3 regions of the Nocardiopsis gilva YIM 90087 genome follow, and region 2 is predicted to be linked to each of the others. Evidence: riboswitches for the same ligand, from Rfam matches in the RefSeq annotation. Region 2 holds a riboswitch; each other region holds the start of a gene.
What was found. Region 2 has a riboswitch for cobalamin ahead of CDO52_RS09820 (putative cobaltochelatase). Riboswitches for the same ligand answer to the same signal wherever they lie in the genome.
Positions count from the first base shown of each region.

Region 1: linked by a shared signal. The riboswitch ahead of CDO52_RS00560 (ABC transporter substrate-binding protein) and the one ahead of CDO52_RS09820 (putative cobaltochelatase) in region 2 are both predicted to bind cobalamin.
Region 3: linked by a shared signal. The riboswitch ahead of CDO52_RS20550 (energy-coupling factor ABC transporter permease) and the one ahead of CDO52_RS09820 (putative cobaltochelatase) in region 2 are both predicted to bind cobalamin.

Region 1 covers NZ_CP022753.1:96,338-100,608, forward strand. Annotated here, with positions in the region: gene putP (sodium/proline symporter PutP) at 122-1,624, opposite strand; cobalamin riboswitch at 1,941-2,120, shown strand; gene CDO52_RS00560 (ABC transporter substrate-binding protein) at 2,216-3,274, shown strand; gene CDO52_RS00565 (FecCD family ABC transporter permease) at 3,283-4,271, shown strand, end outside.
Region 2 covers NZ_CP022753.1:2,125,343-2,129,613, forward strand. Annotated here, with positions in the region: gene CDO52_RS09810 (DUF6504 family protein) at 49-318, shown strand; gene CDO52_RS09815 (LLM class F420-dependent oxidoreductase) at 669-1,688, opposite strand; cobalamin riboswitch at 1,869-1,998, shown strand; gene CDO52_RS09820 (putative cobaltochelatase) at 2,055-4,118, shown strand; partial or broken gene cobO (cob(I)yrinic acid a,c-diamide adenosyltransferase) at 4,171-4,271, shown strand, end outside.
Region 3 covers NZ_CP022753.1:4,582,871-4,587,141, forward strand. Annotated here, with positions in the region: gene CDO52_RS20535 (sirohydrochlorin chelatase) at 1-216, opposite strand, end outside; gene CDO52_RS20540 (precorrin-8X methylmutase) at 312-899, opposite strand; gene CDO52_RS20545 (DUF362 domain-containing protein) at 998-1,234, opposite strand; cobalamin riboswitch at 1,457-1,672, shown strand; gene CDO52_RS20550 (energy-coupling factor ABC transporter permease) at 1,663-2,424, shown strand; gene CDO52_RS20555 (energy-coupling factor ABC transporter substrate-binding protein) at 2,428-3,009, shown strand; gene cbiQ (cobalt ECF transporter T component CbiQ) at 3,022-3,792, shown strand; gene CDO52_RS20565 (energy-coupling factor ABC transporter ATP-binding protein) at 3,789-4,271, shown strand, end outside.

The sequences.
Region 1 (4,271 bases), 2.0 Mb from region 2:
ACGACCGATTACACAACAGCGTGCCCCCATCACCGATGCGTCACAACAGCAAAGAAGGACCCACCGGCGGGGGTACCGGTGGGTCCTGTCATTCGCGGGCGGCTGGGCTGGGCTTCTGGGCTCAGACGGTGGCCTTGGCTTCGCCGTCCACGCGGTCGAAGTCGTCCTCCATCTGCTGGCTGGCCCGGCCCAGGTTGTTGAAGACGGCGATCGCGATGAGGCTGACGACCACGGCCGGAACCATCGCGTACAAGTCGGTGTGCATGACCCGGGCGTCGAGCTCGGTCCAGATGACCGCCGTGGCACCGCCGCCGACCATGCCGGCGAGCGCGCCCCCGCGGTTCATCTTGCGCCAGTACAGGGAGAGCAGGATGACGGGGCCGAACCCGGCGCCGAACCCGGCCCAGGCGTAGCCGACCAGCTCCATGATCGTCTGGTTGCCCGACAGCGCGATGGCCGCGGCGGCCACGGCCACGCCCACGACCGCGGCGCGGCTGATCCACACCAGCTTCATGGGCGAGGCCTCGCGGTTGACGAACGCCCGGTAGCCGTCCTCGGTGATCGCGGAGGAGGCGACCAGGAGCTGGGAGTCGGCGGTGCTCATGACCGCGGCCAGGATGGCGGCGAGCAGCAGCCCGGCCACCCACGGGTTCATCAGCGCGCTGATGAGCGAGGGGAAGACCTGCTCGGCGTCCTCCAGCGGGGTGTCGAAGAAGACGACGCCGGTGAAGCCGACGAGCAGCGCCAGGGCCATGGCGGTGACCGCCCAGCCGACGCTGATGACGGCGGCCTGCGGGACGGCCTTGGCCGAGCGGATGCCCATGAAGCGGGCGAGGATGTGCGGCTGGCCGAGGTAGCCGATGCCCCAGGCGAGACCGGAGATGATGGCGATGGGCGCGAGCGCGTCCCCGAGGTTCGTGCCCTCGACGCCGCCGAGCATGCTGCCGAAGTCGACCTCGTGGCCGGCGGACGGGTCGGTCATGACGACGATGATCGCCACGATCGGCACGACGAGCAGCGCGAGCCACATCATCACGGCCTGGATGACGTCGGTGTAGCTGACCGCGAGGAAACCGCCGAGGAAGGTGTAGAGGACGACGATCGAGACGCCGACGATGATCGCGACGGCCGACGGCATGTCGAAGACCTTCTCGAACAGACCGCCCATGGCGACCAGGCCGGAGGCGACGTAGAAGAGGTAGAAGAGCAGGATCAGGATGGCCGAGGCGCCGCGCAGGACACCGCTGTGGTCACCGAAGCGGTTCTCCAGGTAGGAGGAGAGGGTCAGCGAGTTGGACTCGCCGCCGTTGCGCGCGTCGGTGGCGCGCTCGGTGTAGACGCGCAGCCGACCGGCGATCAGGTACCAGCTGGCCGCGAAGCCGATGGCGAGGCCCACGGCGATCCACGCCTCGCCGAGGCCGGAGAGGTAGATCGCGCCGGGAAGCCCCAGCAGCAGCCACGCGCTGAAGTCGCTGGCGTTCGCGCTCAGGCCCGCCACCCAGCTGTTCAGCTGGCGGCCGCCGAGGACGAAGTCGGACAGGGACGTTGTCCGCTTGTAGACCCAGAGACCGATCGCGACCATCGCCACGAAGTACATGGCGAAGGTGGCGGTCGAGGCCACCATCGAACTGCTCACTCGGCTCCCCTCTTTTCTCTGCTCGTCGGGATCACGGGAATTGACCGAATCCTGACGCGCGAGTGAAAGGTGTGGCAATGACCGATATGGACTTAGTCACTACTTCGAGACCTGGCCGATGCGTTCGTCGTCCATGCTTGTCGAACCGGCCATGCGTCTCCCCTACACCTTGTCTGATCGGACATTTACCGTAACGAAGGGTACATATAGGCAGGTCGGGCACTTTACCTCTCGATGACCTTTCGCCCGCAAGTGTCCAAGATCACGATCGGGACACCACGTCGCCCAGTACGGGTACGTGCAGCTCCTGGGCCCTACGATCGCCTGTGGCGACGGAAACCAGGAAGCCGGTGCGAGTCCGGCACGGTCCCGCCACTGTGACCGGGGAGTCGAGCCCACGGATGGCCACGGCGCGCAGGCGCTGGAAGGCCGGGTGAGGCGATGATCCGGGAGTCAGGAGACTGGGCCGTCGCGACACCGTCGACCAGGGGCGCGGACCCCGGGACGAGCGGGCACACAGCCCTGTTCGCAGGGGCGCCCGCGCATCCCACCGCGCCCGGACCCGCGAGAGGACCGGACGTGCCCAAGATCCCCCGCCCCTTCACCACCTTCCCACCCTTCGCCCGCCCCCTGTCGGCCCGGGGTACCGCATCGACGTCGTCGGCGACAGCCACGGCAGCGGCCGCATCGGCCCTGGTCGTCGCGCTCACCGGCTGCGGTAGCGGGGCGTCGGACGCCACGGACGACCCCACCGCAGCCTCCCCGGAAGGTTTCCCCGTCACCATCGCCAACTGCGGCACCGATGTCGTCATCGACGCGCCGCCGGAGCGCGTGGTGACCATGAACCAGCACGCCACCGAGGTGATGCTGGCGCTCGGCTTGGAGGACCGGCTGGTGGGCACGGCGTATCTGGACGACGCGGTACTGCCGGAGTTCCAGGAGGCCTACGACGCGGTCCCGGTCCTCGCCGACGAGTACCCCTCGTTCGAACAGGTGCTGGAGGCCGACCCGGACTTCGTCTACGCGGGTTTCGGGAGCAGCGCCTTGGATGACGCCGAGGGGCGGGGCCGGGAGGCGATGGCCGATGCCGGGATCGCGACCTACGAGAACATCGAGCAGTGCACCGACAACGTCACCATGGAGACCGTCTCCACCGAGATCGACAACATCGCGTTGATCTTCGGGGTCGAGGATCGCGCGGACGAGGTCAACGACGACATCACGGCACGGGTGGACGAAGCCCGGAAGCGGCTGGCGGACGTTGACCCGGTGGACGTGGTCGTCGTCGACTCCATCGACTCGACCGTCTCCACCGCGGGCGGCAACGGCATCGGCACCGAGATCATCGAGCGCGCCGGAGGCCGCAACGTCTTCGACGACGTCGACAAGGTCTTCGCCGACGTCTCCGTCGAACAGGTCGCCGAGCGCTCCCCCGACGCGATCCTCATCTACGACTACGGCGAGACGCCGGTGGAGGAGAAGAAGCGGGCACTGCTGGAGAACCCCACGCTCGCCGACGTCCCGGCGATCAAGGAGGAGCGGTTCGCGGTGCTCCCGCTGTCTTCGGCGGTGGTGGGCGTCCGGGCCGGCGACGCCGTCTACGACGTCGCCGAGCAGCTGCATCCGGACGCGTTCTGAGCCGGGGCATGCGACAGCACACGCGGTCCGCCGCCGACACCGCAGTGGACTCCGCCGTTGATCCGCCCGCTGAGGACCAGTACGGCGATCCGCAGCGGGACGGACAGCGGCGGACACTCCTGGGGCGGCGCGTCCCGCGCCGCCTCCCCGTGTCCATCGTGGTTCCGGCCCTTGTCGCAGCGCTGCCGCTTGCTGTGACGTTCGGCGTCGTCGCCGGGTCGGTGGGGATCTCCGTCGCCGAGACCTGGCGCATCCTGGCGCACCAGATCGTCCCCGGAGCCATCGACCCGACCTGGTCGGTGGCCCACGAGCGGATCGTGCTGACGGCCCGGCTGCCCCGGGTCCTGCTGGCCGCCCTGGTAGGGGCCGGACTCGCGATGGTCGGCGCGGTGTTGCAGACGCTGGTGCGCAACCCCTTGGCCGACCCGCTCCTGCTGGGGGTGTCCTCGGGCGCCACCTTCGGCGCGGTGCTCGTGACGATCGCGGGCATCACCGTGGCCGGTACGTACTCGGTCCCGCTGGCGGCCTTCCTCGGGGCTCTGACCGCACTGGTGGCCGTCTACTCCGTGGCGCGGACGAGCGGCAGGATGACCAGCACCCGACTCATCCTGTCCGGTGTCGTGGTCGGCCAGGTGCTGCAGGCCGCCGCGAACCTGATCATCATGCTGTCGGGCCAGCCCCACGCCGCCAAGCAGGTCATGCGCTGGACCCTCGGCGGACTGGGCGGCAGCACGTGGGACATGCTTCCGCTGCCAGCGGCCACGGTGCTCATCGTCCTGCTCCTCATCGCCGCCCAGACCACCGCGCTCAACGTCTTCCAGCTCGGCGACGACATGGCGACGGGCATCGGCCTGCACGCCGACCGGTTCCGCGTTCTGATGTTCGTACTGATCTCACTGGCCATCGGCGTCATGGTGGCGGTGAGCGGCCCGATCGGCTTCGTCGGCCTGATGATGCCGCACATCGCCCGCTTCCTCGTGGGCTCCGACCACCGCCG
Region 2 (4,271 bases):
TTCGCGCACCGCCGGTGCGGGCGCGTACGCGACGAGGGGAGTGGCCCGGTGGCACGTGTCTACGGTGTGCCCATCACGGTGGCCGAGCGGGAGGGGCGGCCGCGGCGCTTCACCTGGGACGGACGGATCTACACGGTGCGGCGGATCATCGACCACTGGGTCACGCTGCGCACCGACTGGGCGGTCGGGGCGCGCGACCGGCTGCCTCGGCGCACATTCTGGCGCGTGGAGGCGGGCTCCGGGCGCGGCCCGGGCGTCTATGAGCTGCGGCATGACTCCGAGAGCGGTCAGTGGCTGCTGGCGCGGGTCTGGGACTGACCCGCGCTACTTCACCTTTCGGTCGAGCCAGGCCAGGAACTCCTGATCAGAGAGGAAGACCCGGCTTCGGCTTCCCGCTCTTTCGCCTGCCACTCCTCGCTCCAGAACCATTCCTGATCCCGGGCCACGGGGATCCGGCGGGTGGCGTCTCCCGGTCGCTGTGGCTCTACCCCCATGACCACCCCGCCCTCGGGCGCTCCATCGACCTGACGCTGACGCTGCTCACCATTCGCCTGATCGCCATGTTGATCATGATCTCCTGCTGCCACGCGCCTTGTGGGGGTTTTCGGGGATTCCTGGGGAAAAGTTGCGGTGACGGGGGAGGCGTTCTCCCCACGGGCCACCCTCGGTCACCCGAGCACCATTTCGCGCAGGGCGCGCAGGCCGGGTTCGTCGCGGACTCCGGCGACGAGGAGGGTGGTGACCGGGCTGTCGCGCCACGCCTGGAGGCGTTCGGCGATGCGGGGGAGCGGGCCGACCAGGGAGAGGCCGTCGGCCAGCTCGTCGGGGACGGCGTCCACCGCCTCCTCGCGGCGTCCGGCCAGGAACAGCTCCTGCACCTTGTACGCGGCTTCGGCGAACCCCATCCGAACGAACACGTTGAGGTGGAAGTTCTCGTCGCGGGCGCCCATGCCGCCGATGTAGAAGGCGAGCGGAATCTTGGCGGTGCGCAGCGCCTCGGCGGTGTCCTCGTGCGGGAGCACGGTGACCGTGCAGGCGATGTCGAAGCCGTCGGGGGCCGCGGCGAGCGCGTCGGCGTACACGCCGGGGCTGATCTCCGGGTGGTAGAAGAGGGGCGTCCAGCCATCGGCGATCTCGGCGGCCAGGGCGACGTTCTTCGGCCCCTCGGCGCCCAGGTAGACGGGGATGTCCGGGCGCAGCGGGCGGGTGATGGACTTCAGCGGCTTGCCCAGCCTGGTTCCGCCCGGATAGGGGAGCGGGTAGTGCGGTCCCTCGGAGGTGGCCGGTGCCTCGCGGCGCCAGACCTGGCGCATGATGTCCAGGTATTCCCGGGTCCGTGCCAGCGGGCGCGGGAACGGCTGCCCGTACCAGCCCTCGACGACCTGCGGGCCGGACACCCCGATCCCGAGCCGGAGGCGCCCGCCGGAGAGGTGGTCGAGGGTCAGCGCGTGCATGGCGGTGGCGACCGGGGTGCGCGCGGAGAGCTGCACGATCCCGGTGCCCAGCCCGATTCGTTCGGTCCGTGCGCCGTACCAGGTCAGAGGGGTGAACGCGTCGGACCCGTAGGCTTCGGCGGTCCACACCGACTCATATCCGAGGGCCTCGGCGGCCCGCACCGTCTCGGTGGCGTCATCGGCGCTGGCGCCCCAGTAGCCCACCGCGATTCCCAGTTTCAGGTCCGTGGTCACGTGCGCTCCTTCGCTCGCTGAAGGACGTCGGCGTCTGGGGCGCATAGTAGAACTGGTTTCAGTTTCTGGATAGGGGCGCCCGAAAGCCCGGCTCCGGGATGGCACCCAACACGCGTGTGCCATTCTGGTGGGCGGTGCCGACGTCGGCGGTGCGACCTCGCGCGGGTCTGCCGCCGCACGCAGGAACCCGGTGTGAATCCGGGGCGGTCCCGCCACTGTGACCAGGGAGCGGACCCGCGACCAACGCCACTGCCGGACGCGACCGGTGGGAAGGCGGCGGGGACGCGGCGATCTGGGAGCCAGGAGACTGCTCGGCACCACGACAAACCCCTATGGGCGTGGACTCCCGAGGAAGGACTGACCCGCGTGAGCGCTTCCGCTCGCTACCCCTTCAGCGCGGTCGTCGGCATGGACGACCTGAAACTGGCGCTGCTGATCAACGCCGTGTCCCCGGCGGTCGGCGGTGTCCTGGTCCGAGGCGAGAAGGGCACCGCGAAATCGACCGTCGTGCGCGCCCTCGCGGCGCTCCTGCCCGACCTCGACGTCGTCGACGGCTGCCGCTTCGCCTGCGATCCCGCTGACCCCGACCCAGGCTGCCCCGACGGGCCGCACGCGCGGGACGTCGTGCCCGCTGAGCGCGACGCGCGCCTCGTGGAGCTTCCGGTCGGTGCGAGCGAGGACCGCCTCGTGGGCTCGCTCGACATCGAACGGGCGCTCACGGAAGGCGTGAAAGCGTTCGAGCCGGGCCTGCTCGCCGCGGCCCACCGCGGCGTGCTCTACGTCGACGAGGTCAACCTGCTCCACGACCACCTCGTGGACCTGCTGTTGGACGCGGCGGCGATGGGCAGGTCGCACGTCGAGCGCGAGGGCGTCTCGGTCGCGCACGCCGCCCGGTTCCTGCTGGTCGGCACGATGAACCCGGAGGAGGGCGAGCTGCGCCCGCAGCTCCTGGACCGGTTCGGCCTCACGGTCGAGGTCGCGGCCACCCGCGAGCCGTCCGAGCGCGCCGACGTGGTCCGCCGCCGCCTCGCCTTCGAGACCGACCCTGACGCCTTCGCCGCCGGGTACGCGCGCGAGGACGACGAACTCGCGGAGCACATCCGCGCGGCCCGCAAACGGCTGCCCGGGGTCGTCCTCACCGACGCGGCCCTTCGCCAGGTCACGGCCGTGTGCGCGGCCTTCGAGGTCGATGGTCTGCGCGCCGACATCGTCACGGCCCGCGCGGCCATGGCGCTGGCCGCCTGGCGGGACCACATCGAGGTGACGTCCGACGACGTGCGCGACGCGGCCCGGCTCGCCCTGCCGCACCGGCGCCGCCGCGATCCCTTCGACGCCCCCGACCTCGACGAGGACCGGCTGCAGGAGGCGCTCGACCAGGCGGGTGATGCCGACCCAAAAGGCCGTGAGGACACCCCGGAGGAGCCGGGGAGTCCCGACGACGGCGATGGGTCGGACGACAGTCCGCAGGAGAGCCAGGACAGCCAGGAGAGCCACGACGGCTCGGACACCGAGGACGCCCCCGCGCCGTCGCCGTCCTCGCCTGACTCCGGCGACCAGCAGGGGGAAGAGCAGGAAAGCTCCCCCTCGGGGCCGGGACAGCAGACGGGCGACACCACGAGCGAGGCGGGGGAGCCCTACCGCCCGCGGCTGTTCAGCGTCTCCGGGATCGGCCACGGGACCCCCGGCCGCCGTTCCCGCGCCGAGACGCCGTACGGCAGGACATCGGGGTCCCGTCCGCCGCGAGAACGCGTCGGGACGCTGCACCTGATCGAGACGCTGCGGGCGGCGGCACCCCACCAGCGGGCCCGGGGCCGCAACGGCCCCGGGCTCCGACTGGAAGGGTCGGACCTGCGGGAGGCCGTCCGCGAGGGGCGCGAGGGCAACCTCGTGCTGTTCTGCGTGGACGCCAGCGGATCGATGGCGGCGCGGCAGCGCATGCGCGCCGTCAAGGGCGCGGTGCTCAGCCTCCTGCTCGACGCCTACCAGCGGCGCGACAAGGTCGGGCTGGTCACCTTCCGTGGGCGGGGCGCCGAACTCGACCTGCCGCCCACCTCGTCGGTCGAGGCGGGCGCGCGCCGCCTGCGCGAGCTGCGTACCGGTGGGCGCACGCCGCTGGCAGCGGGGCTGCTGCGCTCGGCCGACGTACTGCGCGTCGAGCGCCTGCGCGACCCGATGCGCCGCCCGCTGTTGGTCGTCGTCACCGACGGTCGGGCCACGCAGGGCGGACTCGACGACGCCCTGCGCGCCGGGGCGTGGATCGGTGCTCAGGGTGTGGAGAGCGTCATCGTCGACTGCGAGTCGGGCGTGGTGCGCCTAGGGTTGGCCGCGCGGCTGGCCGCCACCATGGGCGGGACCACGGTCCGACTGGATGAACTGGGAGCCGACGCGCTGAGCGGACTGGTCCGGCACACACGCCACCGCGCCGCGTGACCCTACACGCGCCGTAGAAGACAAACCACCAGCGACAGACAAGGACCCACGACAGATGCCGCAGGGCAAACCGTCCTACGTCCCCGACGACGGACTCACGACGCGGCAACGGCGCAACCGGCCGCTGCTGATCGTGCACACCGGCACAGGGAA
Region 3 (4,271 bases), 2.5 Mb from region 2:
GACCAGCATCATCGGCACGCTCACCACACGGCGGTGGCCCCGGCCGTAGAGCTCGCCGACCGCGTCGGTCAGCGGCGGCGGCGAGAGCTCGATGAAGCCCCCGGCGACCTCGCGGTCGTCGAGGCGGCGGTCGAGCCGCTCGACGAACGCCATGAAGTCGGCGACGCCCTTCTCGTCCCGGGTGCCATGTCCGACCAGCAACAGCGGGGGTTTCATCGTGGACCTCTCACGTTCTTCTCGGGCTGGCCCCGGCTCGCGGCGGCCGGGGAGATTCATGCGGTGGGGACGGGAAATCGGCCGGACGGCCACGGTCACGGGGTGGGGCCGTAGAGCAGGGCGTTCAGCGCGGCGGCCGCCACGGCCGAGCCCCCCTTCTCCGAGACGTTGCTGACCTGGGGCAGTCCGGACTCGCGAAGGGCGGCCTTGGACTCGGCGGCACCGACAAAGCCGACCGGGAGGCCGATGACCAGGAGCGGATCGACGCCGCGGGCGATGATCTCCTCGAGCGCGGTGGGCGCGCATCCCACGACCCAGACCGCGCCGGGGCCGACCTCGGAAAAGGCGGATCGGACCGCGGCGGCGGAGCGGGTGATGCCGGTCGCGCGGGCCAGGCGCGCGGTGTTCTCCTCGGCGATACGGCAGACGCTGGGGCGGGCGGTGATGCCGGAGGCGACCATGGCGACGTCGGCCACGATGGGGGCGCCGTCGGCCAGGCCTGCCGCGGCCGCGGTCACCGCGGTGTCGTCGATGACCAGGTCGGTGGCGTAGTCGAGGTCGGCACTGGCGTGGATGACCCGTTCGGCGACGGCGCGGCTCAGCGGTGGCAGGTGCCCCAGGTCGACGCGTGACCGCAGGATGCGGAAGGACTCCACCTCGATCGGATGGACCTGACGGTTCAACTGCGTTCCCTTTCTCCGTTCAGCTGTTCACCGCTGTCGGGGATCGTGGTTCCGGTGCGCGGGCCGACCACCGGGTTCGGCGCCGCCCTGGCCTCGGATCACGCACCGGTCTCTGCCGGTCCGTTCTCTGCCGGTCCGTCGCCCACCTCGATGATCGCGTCGGCCGGGCAGACCTCGATGCACTCCAGGCAGCCCGTGCACCGCTCCGGCAGCACGTCGAGCGTGCCGCCGTTGGGACGGAAGGCGTGTTCCGGGCAGGTCAGCAGGCACGCGCCGCACGCCGTGCACGCCGAGGTCACGGCCACGGGCGCCACCGCGCAACCGAGTTCAGGCATGGCTCCCCCACGGTGTCGGACCCGGTACCGCCGCTTCGAGCGGGGCCGCGCCCGGTCACCTTACATGGCCACCGGATCGTGTCCACGCGGCCGGTGGTGCCGGGCGCGGTGCGCCCCCGATGTGGTTTCGGCGTGGCCGCAGGCCCTACGCCGCAGGGGTTTCGGGCCTACTGACGACCGCTATTGCGAATACTTGGCTATTGCGAACCTCGCGGCCAGGGCATACCTTCGTGGAGCCGTGGTGTTCGGGAAGTCCGGTGCGAAACCGGCGCGGCCCTCGCCACTGTGAACGGGAAGCCCGGTGCCCCGCCCGCCGCAGCCAGCGGAACGGACGGCTCACGGCCACTGGGGGACGTCCGGCCGCGGACGCGCCCTTGGGAAGGTCGGCGACGGGCGTCGACCCGGAGCCAGGAGACCGGCCACGGCACGTGACGACCGTCCACGAGGTGTTGGAGATTGGTCCCCCACACATGCATATCGCCGAAGGCTTCCTCCCGCCCGTCCACGCCGTGGCCTGGACCGCGGTCTCAGCGCCGTTCGTCATTCACGGCGTCCGCTCGCTGACCACGACGATCCGGACCAACCCCGAGTCCAAGCTGCTTCTCGGTGCCGCCGGTGCGTTCTGCTTCGTGCTGTCCGCGCTGAAGATCCCCTCGGTGAGCGGCAGCAGTTCCCATCCGACGGGGACCGGCCTGGGCGCGGTGCTCTTCCGACCACCGGTCATGGCCGCCCTCGGCACGATCACCCTGCTGTTCCAAGCCTTACTCCTCGCCCACGGCGGCCTGACCACGCTGGGCGCCAACGTCTTCTCGCTCGCGATCGTCGGGCCGTGGGTCGCCTACGGTGTGTACCGCCTGGTGCGGGGGCTGACCAGGGCACTGCCGGAGCACACGTCGCTGGGGCTCGCGGTGTTCTTCGCCGCCAGCCTGGCCAGCCTGGGCACCTACTCGGTGACCAGCCTCCAGCTCGCACTCGCCTTCCCCGACGCGCAGAGCGGCGTCCTGGGCTCGTTCGTCAAGTTCGGCGCCATCTTTTCGGTCACCCAGATACCGCTCGCGATCATCGAGGGTCTGGTGACCGTGATCATCGTGCGACTGCTGATCAAGGCGAGCCGGAGTGAACTGCTGCGGCTCGGCGTGCTGCGCACCGCCGCGGCCCCCACCACCCCGGTCGAGCGAAAGGCGGTGTGAGCGATGACGTCGACGAACCCGAACACCGAGCGCCCGCCGAGCGGCGAGCCGACGAACGAGCGCAGCCGCCGATGCCCACCGCCGAAGGCCGAACCGCATGGGCGGCGGAGCCGAGTGAGGAGGGGAGCGCGAGCCGAGGCGCAGGACGGCGACCGGCACCCCGCGGCGTGGGCCACCTGGGCCATGGTCGCCGCCATCGCCGTGATCGCGGTTCTGCCGCTGGCGATAGGTGCGGGCGACTCCCGCGAGGAACCCTTCGCCGGCGCCGACGCGCAGGGGCAGCAGGCCGTTGAGGACATCGACCCGGCCTACGAGCCGTGGTTCTCCCCCATCGTCGAGCTGCCCTCGTCCGAGGTCGAGTCAGGGCTCTTCGCGCTGCAGGCCGCGATCGGCGCGGGCATCATCGGCTACTACTTCGGCGTCGTGCGCACACGCTCACGGATGCGCACGGAGCAGGCGCAGGCCACCGGCGGCCCGACCGACTCCACCCGTGCGGGAGACGCGGCCGGTGATGCGGTGGCTGATGCGAGCGGCGCACCTCGGGGTGCGGAAGTCCCGGACGGCTCCGAACCGACGCGCGGCTGAGCAGCGGCGCCCATGCTGGCCATCGATGCCGCCGCCTACAAGAGCCCGTGGCGCGACGTGCACCCCGCCGTCAAGGGCACCCTCTTCGGCGGCCTGCTGCTGTGCGCGCTCGCCCTCCCGGCCTGGCCGGGCGCCGCGATCACGGCGGTGACCGCCCTCGTCGTGGCGTTCGGCCCGGCAGGGGTGGAGCCGCGCGCGTTCGCCCGCGCCGCCTGGGCTCCGCTGCTGTTCATCCTCACCGGATCGGTGACGCTGCTGTTCAGCGTCGGCGCTCCGGGCGACGCGGCCGCCGGCCCCGCGCTGGGGCCGGTGGCGTGGGACCCCGACGGTCTGGCGCGGGCCGCCGAAATCGTCGGCCGCGCCACGGCGGCACTGCTGTGCCAGCTGCTGTTCGCCTTCACCACCCCGCTCGCCGACCTGCTGCCCCGCCTCACCCGCATCGGGCTGCCGGCCGCGCTCGTGGAGATGGTCGCGCTGATCTACCGGATGCTGTTCGTGACGCTCGACACCGCCCGCCGCATCGGCACGGGGCAGGCCGGACGGCTGGGCTACGCCACCCGGCGCGCCTGGATCCGGTCGGTCGGCTCCCTGGGTGCCGCGCTGTTCATCCGCTCCTACGACCGGGCCCAGCGCATGCAGCGGGGCCTGGAATGCCGGGGCTACACCGGCGAACTGACCGTCCTCGTCGACGCGCTGCCGCTGCGTCCCCAGGCGCTCCTCGCGGCGGCCGCCGTCCCGCTTCTCGTCGCCGCGGCGACCATCGGCTCCGGAGTCTGGCTTTGACCTCGCTTGACGTGTCCCCCGGCGGTGCCCCCGCCACCGCACCCGCCGTGCTGGCGGGGCGCGACCTGGCCTTCGCCTATGACGACGCCGACCCCGTCTTCACCGGTCTGAACGTGGCGGTCGCGGCCGGGGAGGTACTGGCCGTGCTGGGCCCCAACGGCGGGGGCAAGACCACGCTGCTGCGCCTGCTGGCGGGCAGCCTGCGGCCGCGGTCCGGGGAGATCCTGCTGGACGGCGCCGGTGTCCCGCAGAGTCGGCGCGGCATCGGCGGCCTCCGCCGCCGGGTCCAGCTCGTCTTCCAGGACCCCGACGACCAGCTGTTCTCGGCGAGCGTGCGGCAGGACGTGTCGTTCGGACCGCTCAACCAGGGGCTGGACACCGACACGGTACGCGAGCGCGTGGACTGGGCGCTCGATGCTCTCGACATCACCGGCCTCGCCGGCCAACCCACCCACCTGCTCTCCTATGGGCAGCGCAAG